One region of the Aeromonas sp. TECH754 genome, then DNA from elsewhere that is predicted to be linked to it. Evidence: predicted binding sites of a transcription regulator. Region 1 holds the regulator's gene; the other holds the start of a gene.

The links. The regulator NrdR, encoded in region 1, represses ribonucleotide reductase genes. The targets are predictions, from matches to a motif close to CACNNTATANNGTG.
Region 2: nrdA (class 1a ribonucleoside-diphosphate reductase subunit alpha) is a predicted target of NrdR. The motif match lies at 1,929-1,942, and genes of this name have one in related genera.

What each region holds. Positions count from the first base shown of each region.
Region 1 covers NZ_JBWBRA010000001.1:2,840,175-2,844,594, reverse strand. The annotation lists partial or broken gene torS (TMAO reductase system sensor histidine kinase/response regulator TorS) at 1-4, shown strand, start outside; gene glyA (serine hydroxymethyltransferase) at 135-1,388, shown strand; gene ACZ9IL_RS12790 (hypothetical protein) at 1,497-1,925, shown strand; gene nrdR (transcriptional regulator NrdR) at 2,305-2,754, shown strand; gene ribD (bifunctional diaminohydroxyphosphoribosylaminopyrimidine deaminase/5-amino-6-(5-phosphoribosylamino)uracil reductase RibD) at 2,798-3,907, shown strand; gene ACZ9IL_RS12775 (riboflavin synthase) at 4,036-4,420, shown strand, end outside.
Region 2 covers NZ_JBWBRA010000001.1:1,442,405-1,446,824, reverse strand. The annotation lists gene ubiG (bifunctional 2-polyprenyl-6-hydroxyphenol methylase/3-demethylubiquinol 3-O-methyltransferase UbiG) at 85-801, shown strand; gene ACZ9IL_RS06260 (HAD family hydrolase) at 801-1,487, shown strand; gene nrdA (class 1a ribonucleoside-diphosphate reductase subunit alpha) at 2,039-4,306, shown strand; gene nrdB (class Ia ribonucleoside-diphosphate reductase subunit beta) at 4,373-4,420, shown strand, end outside.

The sequences.
Region 1 (4,420 bases):
CTGAATAAATGTGCATTTTGCAACATGGATTCAACATTTTTTTAGGTGGTTGGACTGTCTCTTTGATCTCGCTCACGTTACAATGCGCGAGCCCACTTCACCTATCGCGCAAACGATTTTCAGGAGATAAACGGATGTTGAAACGTGACATGACCATCGCCGGCTACGATCCCGAGCTGTGGCAGGCCATTACCGACGAGACCCGTCGTCAGGAAGAGCATATTGAGCTGATCGCGTCTGAGAACTACACCAGCCCCCGTGTCATGGAAGCCCAGGGCTCCCAGCTGACCAACAAGTACGCCGAAGGCTACCCGGCCAAGCGCTACTACGGCGGTTGCGAGTATGTGGACGTGGTTGAGACCCTGGCCATCGAGCGCGCCAAGGAACTGTTTGGTGCCACTTACGCCAACGTGCAGCCGCACTCCGGCTCCCAGGCCAACAGCGCAGTCTACATGGCCCTGCTGCAGCCGGGCGACACCGTGCTGGGCATGAACCTGGCTCACGGTGGTCACCTGACCCACGGCTCCCCGGTCAACTTCTCCGGCAAGCTGTACAACATCATTCCCTACGGCATCGATGAATCCGGCAAGATCGACTACGACGAGATGGAACGTCTGGCCGTCGAACACAAGCCGAAGATGATGATCGGTGGCTTCTCCGCTTACTCTGGCGTGGTCGACTGGGCCCGCATGCGCGAGATCGCCGACAAGATCGGTGCCTGGCTGTTCGTCGACATGGCCCACGTGGCCGGTCTGATTGCCGCTGGCGTCTACCCGAACCCGGTGCCCCACGCCCACGTGGTCACCTCCACCACCCACAAGACCCTGGCCGGTCCGCGCGGTGGTCTGATCCTCTCCGCCGCCGACGACGAAGATCTGTACAAGAAGCTGAACTCCGCCGTCTTCCCGGGTGGCCAGGGCGGCCCGCTGATGCACGTCATCGCCGGCAAGGCCGTGGCGTTCAAGGAAGCGCTTGAGCCCGAGTTCAAGACCTACCAGGCCCAGGTCGTCAAGAACGCCAAGGCCATGGTCGAGGTGTTCCTGAGCCGCGGCTACAAGATCGTCTCCGGCGGTACCGACAACCACCTCATGCTGGTGGATCTGATCGGCCGCGAGTTGACCGGTAAAGAAGCCGACGCCGCCCTTGGCAAGGCCAACATCACCGTCAACAAGAACTCGGTGCCGAACGACCCGCGCTCCCCCTTCGTCACCTCCGGTGTGCGCATCGGTACCCCGGCCATCACTCGCCGTGGCTTCAAGGAAGCCGAGAGCAAGCAGCTGACTGGCTGGATCTGCGACGTGCTGGACAACCACGCCAACGACGAAGTGCTGGCAACAGTGCGCGAACAGGTGCTGGATATCTGCCGTCGTTTCCCGGTTTATGCCTGATAAACCAGAGATCCTGGTATGAAAACAATGCCACCCCAGGGTGGCATTGTTGTTTCTGCTGCGGCCTGGCCATGGGGCTGCACTCATTCGACCGACAGAGGAGGCTCCATGCCAAATCAGACCGCGCTCAGCGATGAGGAACTCATCTCTGCCATCCGCCCCCAGTATCACTTTCGCCCGAGCACAGAGGGCCTGCTGGCCTGGGATGTGCGCAAACTGGTGCGGTTGAGTCGTGCGCTGCCGGTGCGATCTGTGCCGCTTGCGCAGATTGCGGAGCTCGATAGCGAGCACTGGTACGGGCATGGCAGCGTGAGACCGACGGTGCGCAGTATCATCGAGCACTGCCAGCTGATGCTGGCCGCCGATCTCGCCTATCCCATCATTCTGGACAGCGCCGGACGGGTGATGGATGGCATGCACCGGGTGAGCAAGGCCATGCTGCAGGGGGCCACCCACATCGATGCGATGCAATTCGGGCAAGACCCGGCACCCGATTATGTGGATTGTGATCCCGATACCTTGCCCTATGACGACTGATGAGGGTGTCCACTCTCGCTGCAACCTCGATGTCAGCCATGGGTTGGGCAAGACCCGGCGCCCGACTATGCGGAGCGTGATTCCCGATACCTTGCCCTATGACGACTGATGAGGGTGTCCACTCTCGCTGCAACCTCGATGTCAGCCATGGGGTGGGCAAGACCCGGCACCCGATTATGTGGATTGTGATCCCGATACCTTGCCCTATGGCGACTGATGGCGGTGTCCATTCTCGAAGCAACCTCAATGCTACCGACGGGTGGCATTGTTTTTTCTGGGCTTTTACCGGTTTTGGATGGTCGTGTTACACTGGCAGGCCAAGATCCTGACCCTGGTGGCAGGTGACCCTTAATTTCCTGGAGTTTGCGCCGGAGGTCCGATGCATTGCCCTTTCTGTAGTGCCGTTGATACCAAGGTGATCGATTCCCGTCTGGTGGCAGAAGGCCATCAGGTGCGCCGACGCCGCGAGTGCCTGCTCTGCCACGAGCGCTTCACCACCTTCGAGATGGCCGAGCTGGTGATGCCTCGCATCATCAAGTCCAATGGCTCCCGCGAACCCTTCAACGAAGACAAGCTGCGCGGTGGCATACTGCGGGCGCTGGAGAAGCGTCCGGTGAGCATGGAAGCCATCGAGAAGGGGATCAATCACATCAAGTCCCGCCTGCGCGCCACCGGCGAGCGCGAGGTAGCGTCCCAACTGCTGGGCAACCTGGTGATGGACGAGCTCAAGACCCTCGACAAGGTGGCCTATATCCGTTTTGCCTCGGTCTATCGCAGCTTCGAAGACATCCGCGAGTTCGGCGAAGAGATCGCCAAGCTGGAAAAATAGCGCCAGCCACATAACCATTTTCTCGCCTGCAACGGGAGCCCAGATGTTTAGTCAAGACGATTATCAATGGATGAACCGGGCCCTCGAGCTGGCCCGTCGTGGCCGCTACACCACGGCCCCTAACCCTTGCGTCGGCGCCGTGCTGGTCAAGGCCGGGGTGGTGGTCGGCGAGGGCTGGCACCAGCGCGCCGGTGAACCCCACGCCGAGGTCTATGCGCTCCACGCCGCCGGAGAAGAGGCTCGTGGCGCCACTGCCTATGTGACCCTGGAGCCCTGCTCCCATCATGGCCGCACCCCGCCCTGCGCCGAGGCGCTGATCAAGGCCGGGGTGACCCGGGTGGTCGCCGCCATGGTGGATCCCAATCCCCAGGTGGGTGGGCGCGGTCTGCGCATGCTGTCGGAAGCCGGCATCAAGGCCGACTTCGGCCTGCTCAGCGCCGAGGCCGAGGCGCTCAACCCCGGCTTCTTCAAGCGGATGCGCACCGCCTTCCCGCAGGTGACGGTGAAACTCGGCGCGAGCCTCGATGGGCGTACCGCCATGGCGAGCGGCGAGAGCCAGTGGATCACCGGCCCTCTCGCCCGCGCCGATGTACAGCGTCTGCGGGCCCGCCACGATGCGGTGCTCTCCAGTGCGGAGACGGTGCTGGCCGATGGTGCCTCGCTGAACGTGCGCTGGGATGAGTTGCCGCCATCTGTCAAGGCGGTCTATCCCAAAGAAGCCCTGCGCCAGCCGCTGCGGGTCATCGTCGACTCGCAAAACCGGCTGACCCCGGACTTGCCGCTGTTCCAGAGCTCGGGACCCGTGTTGCTGGCCCGCCACAAGGTGGCCGGCGACTGGCCCGAGTGGGTGCAGCAGCTCGAGCTGCCGCTGCTGGATGGCAAGCTGGATCTGGTCAGCCTGTTCATGTTGCTGGCCAAACAGAACATCAATTCCGTGTTGGTGGAGGCGGGGCCAAAGCTGTGCGGCGCCCTGCTCGGCAAGGGGCTGGTGGATGAGCTGGTGCTCTATCAGGCGCCCAAGCTGCTGGGGGATGAGGGGCGTGGCCTGTTCCACCTGCCGGAGTTGACCCGCCTGTTCCAGGCGCCCAAGCTCACCCTCAAGGATGTGCGACTGGTGGGGCAGGACATTCGCATCACGGCCAGGATTGTGTAACCCGGGCTCATTCTCAAGGCCGGGCTGCTGGTCGATGGAAGCAACCTATTCGCATCACGGCCAGGATAGCCTGATCTTTCTATTCTTTGTCGGGGCTGCATGGCCCCGCCATCAGCAAGGTGATCTGCATGTTTACCGGAATTATCGAAGCCATGGGCACCCTGGCCGAGCTGCGTCGTCAGGGGGAGGACATGGCCCTCACCGTCCACGCGCCGACCCTCGACTTCAGCGACGTCAAGCTCGGCGATTCCATCGCCACCAACGGCGTTTGCCTGACGGTGGTGGCGCTGGGGGACAAGCGTTACACCGCTGACGTGTCGCTCGAAACCCTGTCGCGCACCGGTTTTGCCACGGCCAAGGTGGGGGACCCCGTCAATCTGGAGAAGGCGCTGTTGCCGACCTCGCGCCTCGGTGGTCACCTGGTCTCCGGCCATGTGGATGGCATCGGCGAGGTGAAGAGCAAGTCCAGCAGCGGTCGTGCCATCGAGTACTGGATTGCGGCGCCAGGGTCGC
Region 2 (4,420 bases), 1.4 Mb from region 1:
AGTCCGTTCGTTATAATGCCCGCCAGGACAATAGATTGCGCGCCTGTCACCAGGCTTGTGCGCCCTGCCACAGGATCCACGAAAATGAATAGTGATGCCAATGTCGATCTGACAGAAATCGCCAAATTTGAAGCCATTGCCTCCCGCTGGTGGGACATGGAAGGTGAGTTCAAGCCGCTGCACCAGATAAATCCGGTGCGCCTTGACTGGATCACCGACCAGAGCGGCGGCCTGTTTGGTAAACGCATCCTCGACATCGGCTGCGGTGGCGGCATCCTCTCCGAGAGCATGGCGCGCCGTGGCGCCAGGGTCACCGGCATCGACATGGGCAAGGAGCCGCTTGGCGTCGCCCGCCTCCACGCCCTGGAGGCCGGGGTCGAGCTCGACTATCAGCAGATGACCGCCGAGCAGCATGCCAGCGAGGCGCCGGGTCAATATGATGTGGTGACCTGCATGGAGATGCTCGAGCACGTGCCGGATCCGGCCTCGGTGCTGCGTGCCATCGCCACCCTGGTACGCCCGGGCGGCAAGGTGTTCGTCTCCACCATCAACCGCAACCCCAAGGCCTATCTGATGATGATCCTGGGCGCCGAGCATCTGCTGAAGATGGTCCCCAAAGGGACCCACGATCACAACAAGTTCATCACCCCGGCCGAGCTGTGCCGCATGGGGGAAGCCGCGGGCCTGCTGGTGCGGGACATGAGCGGGGTGCATTACGCGCCGCTTGCCAACCGCTTCAAGCTCGGTGCCAACGTCGACGTCAACTACATGGTGGCCTTCGTGCGCCCGGAGCAAGGCTGATGAGCACCACCGCCAAGGCGCCCCTGCGCTGCGTGCTGTTCGACTTGGACGGCACCCTGCTCGACACGGCCCCGGACTTGGGCGCCGCCGTCAATCATGTGCTGGTGAGCGAAGGCTTCGCGCCACTCTCTGACGACATCATCCGCCAGACCACCTCCCACGGGGCACTGGGGTTGCTCAGGGCCGGTCTGGGTGACGAACTGCTGGAGGAGCTGGGGGCCGGTCGCCTGCGCAGCGCCCTGCTCGATCACTACGCGGCCAACCTCTGTGTCGGCACCCGTCCCTATGAGGGCATGCTTAACCTTATCGAGTGGCTGGACGAACGCGCCCTGCCCTGGGGCATCGTCACCAACAAGCCGGGCTTCTTGACCGAGCCCCTGCTGGCCGCCCTGCCGGCGCTCGCCAACTGCGGCGTGACGGTCAGTGCCGACACCCTGCCGGTGCGCAAACCTGATCCCGCCCCCATGCATTTTGCCTGCGAGCAGCTCGGCGTGGCGGCGGCTCACTGCCTCTATGTCGGCGATCATGTGCGCGACATCGAGGCCGGCCGCAACGCCGGCATGCGCACCGCGGTGGCGGGCTGGGGTTATCTGCACGACGACGAGGATCCCGCCGACTGGGGCGCGGACTTGCAGTTCGACACCGTGCAGGCGCTGCATCACTGGCTGCGCTACGAGCTCGGCTGAGCGAGCCGCCCACCAGACCGGCAATGATGATGGATGTGACGGGCAACTTATCTCGCCATCCATCGTTCACCTGCCCGATGCGACATGCGGCGGATGACGCCGAACACGGAAGGAGGGAGCCGCTACCGGCTCCCTTTTCATTGCCATGGAGTCAGCGCTTGCGGCCTGTTCGGACAGCTTTTGACCCAAGCTGCACAAGGGATAACCAGCCTGAATTTGCTAGTAAAAACGTCCCGTTTTCGCAAGCAAAAAAAGTTATTTAAATTTTCCATGTTAGATCATCGGACTTGCATTTAGCGGAGCGGACGCATGAAAACCCACTCACTGTGAGCGTCCACTAACATCCGTCATGACACCCACAATTTATCCACAGCAATCAGGTTATCCACACGTTGCAATGCGGGGACGACCTCACTATCTTGTAGTTCGAAATCAAAATAACACTATATCTTGTGATTCATCGCGCAGTACGCCCCTAGCAGTTGCCAAGATTGGCCCGCCGGGAGCGTGGCGCGATGGTTTTTCGGGAATCAACTAAAGGTCATCAGCCAATGAACTTGTTTGTGACGAAGCGTAACGGCCACAAAGAACCCATCGATCTGGATAAAATTCACCGCGTGCTCGACTGGGCCGCCGAGAAGCTCGACAACGTGTCGGTCTCCCAGGTGGAGCTCAAGTCCCACATCCAGTTCTATGACGGTATCCGTACCGCCGACATCCACGAAACCGTCATCAAGGCTGCCGCCGATCTGATTTCCGAACAGAGCCCGGATTACCAGTACATGGCCGCCCGCCTGGCCATCTTCCACCTGCGCAAGAAGGCTTATGGCCAGTTCGAGCCGCCCCACCTCTACCAGCACGTCGCCCGTCTGGTGGACATGGGCAAGTACGACAAGCACCTGCTGACCGACTACACCCAGGCCGAATTCGAGGAGCTCAACGGCTACCTGGATCACTGGCGTGACATGGACTTCTCCTACGCGGCGGTCAAGCAGCTGGAAGGCAAGTACCTGGTGCAGAACCGGGTCACCGGTGAAATTTACGAGAGCCCGCAGTTCCTCTACATCCTGGTGGCGGCCTGCCTGTTCTCCAAGTATCCGAAAAATACTCGTCTGGACTACATCAAGCGCTTCTACGATGCGGTCTCGACCTTCAAGATCTCCCTGCCCACCCCGATCATGAGCGGCGTGCGCACCCCGACCCGTCAGTTCAGTTCCTGCGTGCTGATCGAGTGCGATGACAGCCTGGATTCCATCAACGCCACTGCCAGCGCCATCGTGCGTTACGTCTCCCAACGTGCCGGCATCGGCATCAATGCCGGTCGCATCCGTGGTCTTGGCAGCCCCATTCGTGGCGGCGAAGCCTTCCACACCGGCTGCATCCCCTTCTACAAATACTTCCAGACCGCGGTCAAATGCTGCTCCCAGGGCGGCGTGCGCGGCGGGGCGGCCACCCTGTTCTACCCGCTGTGGCACACCGAGGTGGAGAGCCTGCTGGTGCTCAAGAACAACCGCGGCGTGGAAGAGAACCGGGTCCGTCACATGGACTACGGGGTGCAGATCAACAAGCTGATGTACCAGCGCCTGATCAAGGGCGGCGACATCACCCTGTTCTCCCCCTCCGACGCGCCGGGTCTGTACGACGCCTTCTTCGCGGATCAGGACAAGTTCGAGCAGCTCTACGTCAAGTACGAGCAGGATCCGGCCATTCGCAAGAAAACCATCAAGGCGGTCGATCTCTTCTCCCTGATGATGCAGGAGCGCGCCGGTACCGGTCGTATCTACATCCAGAACGTGGATCACTGCAACACCCACAGCCCGTTCGATCCGAGCGTGGCGCCGGTGCGCCAGTCCAACCTCTGCCTCGAGATCGCGCTGCCGACCAAGCCGCTCAACAACGTGGATGATGAGGAAGGCGAAATCGCCCTGTGCACCCTGTCGGCCTTCAACCTCGGCGCCATCGAGAAGCTCGAAGATCTCGAAGAGATGGCGGATCTCGCCGTGCGCGCCCTGGATGCCCTGCTCGACTATCAGGACTATCCGCTCAAGGCCGCGATGAAGGGCAGCATGAACCGCCGCACCCTGGGGATAGGCGTCATCAACTACGCCTACTACCTGGCCAAGAACGGTGCCCGCTACTCCGACGGCTCCGGTCTGGCGCTGACCCATCGCACCTTCGAGGCGATCCAGTACTATCTGCTGAAGGCCTCGGTGCAGCTGGCCCGCGAGTTTGGCCCCTGCCCGGCCTTCAACGAGACCACCTATGCTCAGGGCATTCTGCCCATCGATACCTATAAGAAGGATCTCGATGTGCTGTGCAACGAGCCGCTGCACCTGGACTGGGAATCCTTGCGTGAAGAGATCAAAACCGTGGGTCTGCGCAACTCCACCCTGACCGCCCTGATGCCGAGCGAGACCTCCAGCCAGATCTCCAACGCCACCAACGGCATCGAGCCGCCGCGCGGTCTGGTGTCGGTCAAGGCCTCCAAGGACGGTATCCTCAAGCAGGTGGTGCCCGAGTATCACCGCCTGAAGGATCAGTACGAACTGCTGTGGAAGCAGCCGAGCGTCGATGGTTACCTGCAACTGGTCGGGGTGATGCAGAAGTTTGTGGATCAGGCGATCTCCGCCAACACCAACTATGATCCCGCCCGTTTCGAAGGCAACAAGGTACCGATGAAGCAGCTGCTCAAGGATCTGCTGACCGCCTACAAATACGGCCTCAAGACCCTGTACTATCACAACACCCGTGATGGTGCGGACGATGCCCAGACCGATCTGCAAGACGACGGTTGCGCCGGCGGCGCCTGCAAAATCTGATGAACCGGGCGGGAGCGACAAGCTCCCGCCCTCCTGTTTCCTCTCATTCAAGATATCGACATCACCATGGCCTACTCAACTTTCTGCCAGACCCAAAATGACCAGCTCAAGGAG